DNA from 3 places in the Streptomyces sp. NPDC031064 genome. Region 1 is predicted to be linked to each of the others. Evidence: riboswitches for the same ligand, from Rfam matches in the RefSeq annotation. Region 1 holds a riboswitch; each other region holds the start of a gene.
The links. Region 1 has a riboswitch for cyclic di-AMP ahead of ACZ46W_RS23495 (transglycosylase SLT domain-containing protein). Riboswitches for the same ligand answer to the same signal wherever they lie in the genome.
Positions count from the first base shown of each region.

Region 2: another riboswitch for cyclic di-AMP. It lies ahead of ACZ46W_RS15290 (M23 family metallopeptidase); the one in region 1 lies ahead of ACZ46W_RS23495 (transglycosylase SLT domain-containing protein).
Region 3: another riboswitch for cyclic di-AMP. It lies ahead of ACZ46W_RS01915 (M23 family metallopeptidase); the one in region 1 lies ahead of ACZ46W_RS23495 (transglycosylase SLT domain-containing protein).

Region 1 covers NZ_JBVIGF010000006.1:391,028-394,812, forward strand. Annotated here, with positions in the region: gene ACZ46W_RS23490 (nucleobase:cation symporter-2 family protein) at 365-1,783, opposite strand; cyclic di-AMP (ydaO/yuaA leader) riboswitch at 2,415-2,535, shown strand; gene ACZ46W_RS23495 (transglycosylase SLT domain-containing protein) at 2,540-3,307, shown strand.
Region 2 covers NZ_JBVIGF010000004.1:15,605-19,389, forward strand. Annotated here, with positions in the region: gene ACZ46W_RS15285 (PrsW family intramembrane metalloprotease) at 1-842, shown strand, start outside; gene ACZ46W_RS15290 (M23 family metallopeptidase) at 912-2,018, opposite strand; cyclic di-AMP (ydaO/yuaA leader) riboswitch at 2,030-2,163, opposite strand; gene ACZ46W_RS15295 (PP2C family protein-serine/threonine phosphatase) at 2,430-3,572, opposite strand; tRNA gene ACZ46W_RS15300 (tRNA-Met) at 3,741-3,785, opposite strand, start outside.
Region 3 covers NZ_JBVIGF010000001.1:459,638-463,422, forward strand. Annotated here, with positions in the region: gene ACZ46W_RS01910 (SGNH/GDSL hydrolase family protein) at 1-441, opposite strand, end outside; gene ACZ46W_RS01915 (M23 family metallopeptidase) at 616-1,512, opposite strand; cyclic di-AMP (ydaO/yuaA leader) riboswitch at 1,517-1,674, opposite strand; gene ACZ46W_RS01920 (tyrosine-protein phosphatase) at 2,222-3,034, shown strand; gene ACZ46W_RS01925 (DUF6126 family protein) at 3,039-3,155, opposite strand; gene ACZ46W_RS01930 (helix-turn-helix domain-containing protein) at 3,176-3,785, opposite strand, start outside.

The DNA of each region.
Region 1 (3,785 bases):
GTCCGGCCGCCGCGGCCCGCCGTGCGGACCGCCGGGTGCGGCTCGTCCGTGCGCACCGGCCCGTGCGCACCGCCGGGTGGGGCCCGCCCGTGCGGACCGGACCGCCGCGGCCCGCCGTGCGGACCGCCGGGCGCGGCTCGTCCGTGCGCACCGGCCCGTGCGCACCGCCGGGTGGGGCCCGCCCGTGCGGCCCGTCCGTGCGGTCCGCACGGGCCGGTCCGCCGTGCGATGCACCCGCCGTGGCCCGCCCGCTGCGGCCCCCCGTGCGGTCCGCCCGCCCGGGCCGGAGTCGGCGGCCGGTCCGGCGGGCGGATGCAGGGGGCGGCGGGGGATGCCCGGGCGGGCGTGGCCGGCCCCACCGGGGTCAGCGCGTGGCGGCGCCGACCGGCGGGGGCGGCGTGCCGTCGTTCTCGTAGTCCTCCCAGTCGATCTCCATCGCCTTGCGGCGGGTGAACGCGTTGAAGAACAGGTTCAGCACGATCGCCGTGAGGCCGCCCAGGGTGATGCCGCTGTCGAGGACCGCCCGGACGTCGTCCGACATGCGGTCGAAGAACGGCGCGACCGTCGTGGGCAGCAGGGCGGCACCCAGGCTGACGGCGAGGATGAGGGCGTTGCGCTCCTCGCGCAGGTCGACCTTGCCCAGGATCTGGATGCCGACCGTGGCGACCATGCCGAACATCGCGATGGCCGCGCCGCCGAGCACGGGGTGCGGCACCGCGGCGACCAGGCTTCCGGCCTTCGGCAGCAGCCCCAGCGCGATCATGAAGACACCGGCAGCTACCGCCACGAAACGGCTCATCACCTTTGACATCCGGACAAGTCCGATGTTTTCGGCGAAGGCCACATACGGGAACGAATTCAGTACGCCACCGAGAACGGTCGCCACGCCGTCGGCGCGCAGCGCCCGCGTAACGGTGTCGCTGTCGACCTTCTTGCGGGTGATCTCACCGATCGCGTACACATCACCGGTCGTCTCGACCATCGTGATCAGCATGACCACGACCATGGCGATGATGGGCAGGAGTTCGAACTTCGGCATGCCGTAGTGGAAGGGCGTGCTGACGCCGAACCAGTCGGCGTCCTTCACGGCGCCGAAGTGCGCGTCGCCGAACAGCCAGGCGACGGCGGTGCCGGCGACGAGCCCGATGAGCACGGCGAGGCTGCTGAGGAACGGCTTGCCGACGCGCACCACCGCGAGGATGAGCAGCAGGGTGCCGAGGGCGTACGCGAGGTTCTTCCCGGAGCCGTATTCGGGCTCGCCCATGAGGTGCGCGCCGCCGGCCGCGTCCTGGAGGCCGACGGGTATCAGGGTCATGCCGATGATGGTGAGGATCGTGCCGATGACGATCGGCGGGAAATACTTCACCAACTTCCCGAAAAAGGGCGCGAAAAGGAATGTCGCGATACCGGCGGTGATCACCGCGCCGTAGACCACCAGCAGACCGGCCGTACCGCCGCCCGCGCCGATGCCGATGGCGACCATGGGTGAGACGGCGGTGAAGGTGACGCCCTGGACCAGGGGCAGCCTGGCGCCGACCTTCCAGACGCCGAGCGCCTGGATGATCGAGGCGATGCCGCAGGTCAGCAGGTCCGCGTTGATCAGGTAGACCAGCTCTTCCCGGGACAGCCCGAGGGCGTTGCCGAGGAGTACGGGGACGATGACCGCCGCCGCGTAGAACGCGAGGATGTGCTGGAAGCCGTAGAGGGTGAGCTTGGGGAGGGGGAGCATCTCGTCGACGGGATGCGTCTTCTTGCCGGAGTGCTGTCGGGAGACTCGTGCCATCTCTGCCTTGCCTTCGCGAGGTAGGTGAATGAGAGAAGGGCCAACACCTCGAGTCCCGGGTGACAGGACGAGGGCTCGTCGGCCCGTACGGAGCCGACGTCTGGCGGAGTTGCCGACATCACGTCGCCCTGCACTGCAATGTGCGTCCTGATTGACAGGACATCCTTCGATCGACCTGGCCAAGACCGTTTTGTCCTGGGATCCACAGGGGGAGCCGATCGGGGCGCTCACCTTAGTTCACGCCTGGTGTTCCTCGCGAGTAACCGGCGATACCACCCGCCCCCGGGCGCCTTCCGTCCTATTTAGTCATCTATGAGGGTTTCGCGGCTATCGCCTGCACCGCCCATATTGCGGCGAACATAAGCGACTTGTCGCCCAGGGCAGCCACGCGTGACAAGAATCACCGCCCCGTACCGGTGCCAGGGTATCGCCGGGGCCTTGTTTCGGCTTTTCAGCAGCAAAGTTGACGGCCCGCCAGATGTGCGGACAAGGACCCGTGCGCTCAATTCCAGCCTTGTTCCCCGCGACCCCTCTCGCTTACGGTCACCCTCAATCCGGATGGACCGCCGAATCCTGCCGCCGTCCGGAAACCGCACCCACCACTCACGTACGTACGGCAGGAGCGGGGGACCCAGGTAAGCCGCCGGTCCGGGGAACACCGGAACGGCTCGGGGTGAAGCCGCGCTGACACCGCGGCCGGGCATCTCCAGTCCGAACCCGACAGCTCACCTCGCAGGCGACGGAGAGGAACGCCCCATGCCCGCAAAGGGTAAGCACCGCCGCCCCAAGAACAGTCCGCTCGCCCGCCGCTTCGTCGCCGCGGGAACGGGTGGCGCCGCACTCGCGCTCCCCATGATCGGTGCCACCACCGCCGCGGCCGCCCCGAGCAGCGCCGCGCACTCGGTGACCACCGGCATTACGGCCGCCGCGCCCGCCGCCAAGAAGGCCGCCCCCGAAACGCACACCGTCGTCGCCGGCGAGTCCCTCTCCAAGATCGCGAGGGATCACGGGGTGAGCGGTGGCTGGAAGAAGCTCTACGAGGACAACCGGAAGGCCGTCGGCGCCGATCCGTCCCTGATCCGCCCCGGCCTCAAGCTGACCATCGGCACCAAGGCCCCGGCCCAGCGCTCCTCGGCGCCCGAGCGGGCCGACCGGTCCGCCGAGCGCAAGGCCGCCCCGGTCGCCGCCAAGGCCGCCTCGTACCCGGACAACCTCGACGGCTGGATCCGCGAGGCGCTGGACATCATGGCGCGGCACGGCATCCCCGGCACGTACGAGGGGATCCACCGCAACATCATGCGCGAGTCCTCGGGCAACCCCCTCGCCATCAACAACTGGGACATCAACGCCATCAACGGCACTCCCTCCAAGGGCCTCCTCCAGGTCATCGCGCCCACCTTCGAGGCCTACCACGTGCCGGGCACGGCGAACGACGCCTACGACCCGGTCGCCAACATCGTCGCCGCCTGCAACTACGCGGCGGACCGCTACGGCTCCATCGACAACGTCAACGGTCCGTACTGACCGACCCGCTTTCCCCCGCCGGGGCCGGCCGCGACGCACGCGGCCGGCCCCGGCGGCGTTAACAGAACCCCGTTTTCCTCACCAACCGGACACAAGGCGGCGCGCCGGGCCGATTGGCATTCGGCCGGTTTCCCACCTCGGCGCGGATTTTCCTGTGAAGCGTTGGTGAATTCGGTCTTCATATCCCACCGGCGATATCCCGCTGACCTCGCCGAACCGCCTCCACGTAACTCCACACACGGTGATCGCCGGTTGACCGAAAGGGTCCCTTGACCATGGTGTGGGCGGCGAACCAGACTCACACAGGCACTCAGGCATCAGGAGCCATCAGCAGACGCGCATGCCAGTGGCCCTGCGAGACCGATATCGCACGGGGTGTGTGACGGGGGAAAGACCGAAGAGCGCGCACGCGTATCCATGACCCGCGTGCGCGGTGCTCTCCTCCCCTCCTCATCTCTTGGTGCGCGAAGGGAATGGA
Region 2 (3,785 bases), on a different contig from region 1:
CCGCCGCCGTGCTGCTCATCTTCGTCTTCCGCAGACGGGACTTCACCGGGATCGTGGACGGCGTCGTCATCGCCGGGTTCACCGCGACGGGCTTCGCCTTCACCGAGAACATCCTGTATCTGGGCAACGCCTTCGGGGAGGACCAGCAGATCGGGACGTCGGGGCTCGCGTCCGTCACGGCCGCGACCTTCTTCGTACGGATCGTGATGTCGCCGTTCGCGCACCCGCTGTTCACCGTGCTCACCGGCATCGGTTTCGGCATCGCCGCGATCACCGCGCGCCGCAAGAAGGTCCGCCGGATCGCGCTGCCGGTGCTCGGGCTGGCCCTGGCGATGGGCATGCACGCGCTGTGGAACGGCTCGGCGGCGCTCGGGCCGTGGGGGTTCTACGCCGTGTACGGGGCGTTCATGGTGCCCGCGTTCGGGCTGCTGACGTGGCTGGCGATCTGGTCGCGCCAGCGCGAGCTGCGCACGATATCGGGCGAGCTCCCGGCGTACGCCGCGGCGGGCTGGCTCACCCCGGCCGAGCCGCTGGCGCTGTCCTCGATGCGGGCGCGGGGTCTGGCCCGTGGGTACGCGGCGCGCTGCTTCGGCCCGGCGGCGGCGCGCGCGGTCGGCGAGTACGAGGCGTTCGCGACGTCGCTGGCGTTCCTTCGCCACCGGGCCCGCCGGGGCGTGGTGGGCCACGACTTCATGGCGCGCGAGCAGGAGCTGCTGCACCACCTGTGGCAGCGCAAGGAGATAGCCGGGCCCGCGCTGACGTACGCGGCACAGGCCACCGGCCGGGTGTGGACGCCGCCCCCGCATCTGAACTACGGCGGCTACAACCCGTACCGGTACTAGGCCGGCAGCCCTGGCGTCGGGGGGTGTGCCGCCAGGGCTGCCGGAGTGCGAGGTTCAGGGAACCGGGGCTCAGACGGTGAGGCCCTTGCCGCGCAGCCACGCCAGCGGGTCGATCCCGTCGCCGCCCGGCGTGTGCACCTCCAGGTGCAGGTGCGGCCCGGTCACGTTGCCGGTGGCGCCGACGCGGCCGATGGTCTCGCCGGTGGCGACCGTCTGCCCGGCGCCGACCGTCATGGACGACAGGTGGCAGTACCAGACCTCGGTGCCGTCCTCCAGCTCCAGGACGATGCGGTAGCCGTACGACCCGGACCATCCGGCCGACTTGATGGTGCCGCCGTGGACGGCCTTGGCGGGCGTGCCCGTGGGCGCGGCCAGGTCGAGGCCGGTGTGGTAGCCGGAGGACCACATGTTGCCGGCCTGGCCGTAGGTGGAGGTGATGGTGTACGAGGAGGTCGGCAGGGACCAGCTCCCGGCGAGCTTGGCCAGCCGCTCCTCCTCGGCGGCCTTCGCCTTGGCGGCGGCCTCGGCCTCGGCCTTCGCCTTCTCCTCGGCGGCCTGCTGGGCGGCCTGCTCCTGGGCGGCGGTCTGCTGGGCCTTCGCCTCGGCGGCGGCCTGTTCGGCGGCGGCCGCCTCGGCCGCGGCCTTCGCCTCCGCGTCGGCGGACGCCTGCTGCTGCTCGGCCTGCTGGAGGATGCGGGCGCGCAGGGCCTCGCCCGCGTCGGCGCCGCCGCTCTGCTGCGCGGTGGCGTCGGCCGAGCCGGTGAGGGAGGCGGCGGTGAGCGGCCCGCTGTCCGGGGTGCCGGCCTCGCCGGAGTCCGCGGAGTCCGTCTCGTCGGACATCAGGGAGCCGATGCCGGGCAGGGAGTCGGCGTCGGGCAGGTTGTCCGTGACGACGTCGGGCAGGGATATGGAGACCGCGGGCTTGTCCTGCGCGGTGGCCATGCCACCCGCGCCGACCGCCGCGATCACGCCGACGCCGAGGACGGTGGAGCTACGGGCGAGGCCGCCGCGCTGCTTGGCGATGCGGTGCCGGCCGCGCACGGGGCGGACGGTTTCCTCGGTGGGGTTCCATTCCTCCCACTGCCCGTTTACGGGGGCGGCGTCCGGGACACCCGAAGTGTTGAACGAGGCGATCGAGCCGTACGGAGCTTCGGGGGCAGGCCTGTTGGACGCCACGGAGGCGCACTCCTTTCCTTCCTTCTCGCCTACCGGGTTAGCTGACGGGTTCGGAGCAGGAAGGTCTCCTACGGGCCTGGTTCAGCCCGATTCACCCCAAAAGGTGGTTCCCCGGTTCCCTCACGGGATTCGGCGCACGCGCACGGTGCCGTCTCTTGCGACGGCTGGGACGACCGCGCTGCGTTATCGAACGTTAATAGACGCGGGCTCCGGATTCCAAGCCGTTCCTACTGATCATTAACTGGACGGCCCCGGGATTTACCGGCCCACAATCGGGCACAACGGGGCGACTTGACCGCACATCAGAAAGATTCACCGGCCATAGTGATGCTGACGGTGCGTCAAATGTTATGCGGAGTGACACGCTTCGGCTACGCACCGTACCGACGGCCGGTGACGCGGTGGACGCCGCTACGGCACGACCGGCATCGTCCTGCGCCGCTCCGGCTGCCCCTCCGCCGGCCGGGTGACCGCCAGCAGCGCCAGGTCGTCCGTCGCCCCGCCGCCCGTATGCCGCCGTACGTCGCTCACGAGCGCGTCCAGCATCGCGTCGGGCCCCGGGAAGAGCCGCCCCGACAGCCGCGCGACCGGGTCGTAGAAGACCCCGTCCGCGTCCCGGGCCTCGGACAGCCCGTCCGTGTAGAACAGCAGCGTCGCCCCCGCCGGATACGGCACCTCGTACGCCCGGTCCGGCCACGTCCCCAGGTCCGACATGCCCAGCGGCAGCGCGGGCTCGGCCGGCTCCAGCAGCTCGGTGCGCCCGTCCGCGTACAGCATCAGCGGCTCCGGGTGCCCCCGGTCCACCACCCGCACCACGGCCTCCCCGCGCGGCACCTCCGCCAGCACCGCCGTGGTGAACCCCTCGAAGGCGTCCAGCCCGTCGCGCCGCGTCCCCTCCCGCGCCAGCGCCCGCTCCAACCGCTGCGCCACGCCCTCCAGCGAGCTCTCCTGCTCGGCCGCCTCCCGGAACGCCCCGATGACCACCGCCACCGCCTCGACCGCCCCCATGCCCTTGCCCCGCACGTCCCCGACCACCAGCCGCACCCCGTACGGCGTGTCCTGCACGGCGAAGAGGTCACCCCCGATGAACGCGTCCGCCTGCGCCGCCTCGTACCGCGCCGCCACCTGCAACCCACCGATCCGCTCGGCCGGCGTCGGCAGCACGGCCCGCTGCGCGGTCTCGGCGATCACCCGCGCCGAGGCGAGCTGCTCCCCACTGCGCCGCACCACCCGGTTGATCAGCAGCGCGAGCGCCGCGACCACCGCCACGGTGAGGATCTCGGTCGGCGCCTGCACCTCGTCCAGGGTGCCGTTGCCCAGGTGCAGGAACAGCACGGCCAGCACCGCGCACAGCCCCGACAGCAGCGTCGTCCGGGCGGCGAACAGCGGCGCCGCGACCAGCGGGGCGGCGGCGAACAGCGGCACGGCGGTGAAGCGCGGCGGAGTCGACAGGTCGTACACCACGCCCCCCACGATCAGCAGCGCCGGCAACGCACGGACGAACCGCCGGGCACCCCCGCGCCCGTCGCCACCGTCCCCGCCTCGCTGCCCCACCACTGGCCTCCTGCCCGCTCCGCCCACGGCTGCGGACGGTACCGCGCCCCACCCGGGCTCCCCGGAGCCGCGCCGCACGGCGACCCGCCGTCCACCGACCGAGCGACACGTCCGGAACGCGGACACGACGAAGGCCCGGTGCGCAATGCACCGGGCCTTCGTCATCAGTAGCGGGGACAGGATTTGAACCTGCGACCTCTGGGTTATGAGCCC
Region 3 (3,785 bases), on a different contig from region 1:
GGCGATCTTGCCGCGCAGGTGGCGCAGCACCGGCACGCCCCGGGTGTCGAACCCGGTGGTGACCAGGACCGTGCCGACCGCGGACGTCAGGTCGGCGACGGCCCGTTCGAAGCGCTCGGCGACGTCGTCCGGGTCGCTGCCCGGCCGGATGATGTCGTTGCCGCCGGCGCAGAAGGTCACCAGGTCCGGGGCGAGTTCCTTGGCCCGCGGGACCTGCTCCTCCACGATCTGGTCCAGGAGGCGCCCCCGTACGGCGAGGTTGGCGTACCGGAAGTCCTCGGGCTCCGGGAGCCGGTCGGCGAGCAGCACCGCGAGGCGGTCCGCCCAGCCGACGAAGGTTCCGCCGGGCCCAGGGTCTCCGACGCCCTCGGTGAAGCTGTCACCGATCGCCGCGTACGACCCGAATACGTCACTGTCTCTGAATGTCGAATCGTCTGCCACGGGAGCACATCTTTCACCCGGGGATGTGACCTACGCGACCGTAAGGAGGGGTTGACGGGGGGTGATGTTTACCACCGGTCAAGATTCACCCAAGCCCGGAATACGCCCGGAACGCGACTCCGCCCGGCACCGGGAGGCGGTGCCGGGCGGAGCGCCGTTCAGGAAACGGAGGCGTCAGATGGCGACGCCGTGCTGGCGGAGGTACGCCAGCGGGTCGATGTCCGAGCCGTAGCCGGGGCTGGTCCGGACCTCCATGTGGAGGTGCGGGCCGGAGGAGTTGCCGGTGGAGCCGACCAGGCCGATCTCCTGGCCCCCGCTCACGGTCTGGCCGGACGAGACGGAGAGGGAGGACATGTGGGCGTACTGCGAGTAGTTGCCGTCGGCGTGCTGGATGACGACCTCGTTGCCGTACGCGCCGCTCCAGCCGGCCGAGACGACGGTGCCGGCGCCGATGGCCTTGACGCTGGTGCCGGAGGGGGCCGCGAAGTCGACACCGGTGTGGTAGCCGGAGGACCACATGGAGCCGGAGGCGCGGTACGGCGTGGAGACACCGGCGGAGACCGGGGCGGTGAAGCCCGAGGCCGCCGGGGCCTCGGCCTTGGCGGCGGAGCGCGAGGCGCGGCTCTCGGTGCGGGTGTCGTCGGCCTTCGGCTTCGCCGGGGCGGCCTTCTCGGCCGGGGCGGCCGTGGACTTGGCGCCGAGCGTGAGCTTCATGCCCGGGAGGATCAGCGACGGGTCCTCGCCGATGACCTGGCGGTTGTCCTGGTATAGCTTCTGCCAGCCGCCCTTGACGTTCTTGTTGCGGGCGATCTTGGAGAGGTAGTCGCCGGCGACCACGGTGTACGTGCGCGGCGCGGCCTTCTTCGCCGGGGCGGCGGCCTCGGGGGCGGCCTGGGCGGCGGTGACGGCCTGCTGCGGAGCGGTGGCCGGGGCGGCGGCCGGGGCCGCGGCGTGCGCGCCGGTGGCACCGAACAGCGGCAGGGCGATGGCGGCGCCACCCGTACCGGCGGCGACGAAACCACGCGTAATGGAGCTGGACTTGGGACGGCGGTGCTTACCCTTCGCGGGCATGGCGAATTCCTCTCCGGCGCCTGCGAGGTGAGCTGTCGGGTTCGGACTGGAGTTGTCCGGCCGCGCCGTGGACGCGACTTCACCCCGAGCCGGTCCCGGAATTCCGGGGTCGGCGTACTACCTGGGTCCCCCGCTCCTGCCACGCGTGGGTGGGTGCGAATTCCGACCGGTGGCAGGATTCGGCGGTCCGGCCGGATTGCCGTGACCGTAAGCGAGCCGGGTCGGAGTGAACAAGCCGCCGCATTCCCGTCCGCATTCTCCGTGGTGCGGCCGCCATGGAATTCCGGTCACCCTCCGTGGATTGCGGATCATGAATTCCCGTTGTGCGCACGGAGTTTATGAACGGCATCCCGCCACGGACGGTCACGGTTATGACGCTGCTCACGTGGCCGCACCCATCTCCCTTGCTACCAGGGCACGTTATATCCAATGCCCTAATACGGACAGAAGTGCTATTTCTTGGCGAGTGCGACGAGAAGCACTAATCCTCCCCTCGGGGCCGGCACCTCCCGGATGCCACACCCGAACACGACCAGACCGGGGCAAAATACTTGAAGCAGGCATCTCGCCATGCCGGGTACCGAGCGTGACAAGGGGCAACGGATGTGCGACGTGCACGGAGATTGATCGTCCGACGTACCGATGTCGTATCGTCGGACCGCGACATCGTCGGCGGCCGACGCCGACCGCAGACACGTCAGGAGCCCCCGTGACGCAGCCGCTGCCGCAGGTCCCGTCGATCGAGCCCGAGCTGACCGGGGTGCGCAACTTCCGCGACGTCGGCGGGCTCCCGACCGTGGACGGCCGACGGGTGCAGCACGGCAGGCTCTACCGCAGCGGGCACCTGGCGCACGCGACCGGCGAGGACGCCGCCTTCCTCGCGGGGCTCGGCCTGCACACGATCTTCGACTTCCGCAACGCCGCGGACCAGAAGCTGGAAGGCCCGGACGTCGAGCTGCCCGGCGTACGGAACGTGAACATCCCGCTGTCCGACCCGGCCGACGGCGCCGAGTTCTGGACCATGGTCCGTGACGGCGACCTCGACCAGCTCCGGTCGATACTGGCCGACGGCAAGGCGGCGGCCCGGATGACGGCCTCGTACCGCGTGATCATCAAGGAGCGCACCGCCGAGCACAGCCGGGTCCTCCACGCGCTCGCCGAGGACAGCGTCCCGGCCCTGATGCACTGCGCGGCCGGCAAGGACCGGGCGGGGCTGTCCATAGCCGTGTCCCTCCTGGCCGTCGGCGTCGAGCGGGAGGCCATCGAGGAGGACTACCTCAAGTCCAACGACCCGAGCCGCCGGTACCGGGTGCACCGCAGCGACAACTCCCCGGCCGGTATGTCGCCCCAGGTCATGGAGCTCCTCAGCCCGCTCTTCGAAGCCCGCCTGGAGTACCTGTCGGCGGCCTTCTCGACGATCGAGGAGACCTGGGGCTCGACCGAGCGCTACCTGACCGAGGGGCTGAAGCTCTCCCCCGAGACCCGCGAGCGGCTGCGCGAGCGCCTCCTCGACCAGGGCTGAGCCCTCATTCCGCCCCCAGGGCGAACAGCAGGTAGAGGAACGCGGCAAAGAGGTGGCCCGCCACCAGATAGGCGAAGAGCCGGACGACGAGTCCTAGCGGGAACGTCCGTTCCTGGGACATGGCGGATCTCTCCGATCGGGTCAGCGACGGTGGGCGTCCGCGCCGAGGCACAAATCGGCCGCGGCGCTCTGCATGAGGGTGTGGACGAACAGCAGCTCCGCCCCGCCGCGCGTGGCGGCACCGATCCGGTGCGGGGTGAGCGAGTCGAAGTGGGCGCTGTCCCCGGGGTCGAGGACGTGCACGGCCTCCCCGAGGGCGAGCCGCACCCGGCCGCCGAGGACGTACAGCCACTCCTCCCCCGGATGTACGCGCACGAGGTCGCCCTGGGTGGCGTACGGGACCTGGACGCGCAGCGCCTGCATGGCGCGACCGGGGCCGCCGGCCTGGTGGTAGACCCAGCCGTCCGCCCCGGCCGGCTCGGCCCGGCCGCCCCGGACGATCGGGTCGCGCTCCGGCGGCACCTCGCCCAGCAGCTCGGAAACGGTCGTACCGTAGACGCGGGCGAGACCGAGCAGCATGGGCAGCGACGGCTGGCGGCGGCCGGTCTCCAGCCGGGACAGGTGGGCCGGCGAGAGTCCGGCGCGGCGGGCGGCGGCCTCCAGGGTCAGCCCCCGGCGCCGCCGCAGCACCCGGAGCTGGGGCGCGACGTCCGGCAGCGCGCCGGGTGCCGCGGTGCCCGACGGCGCCTCG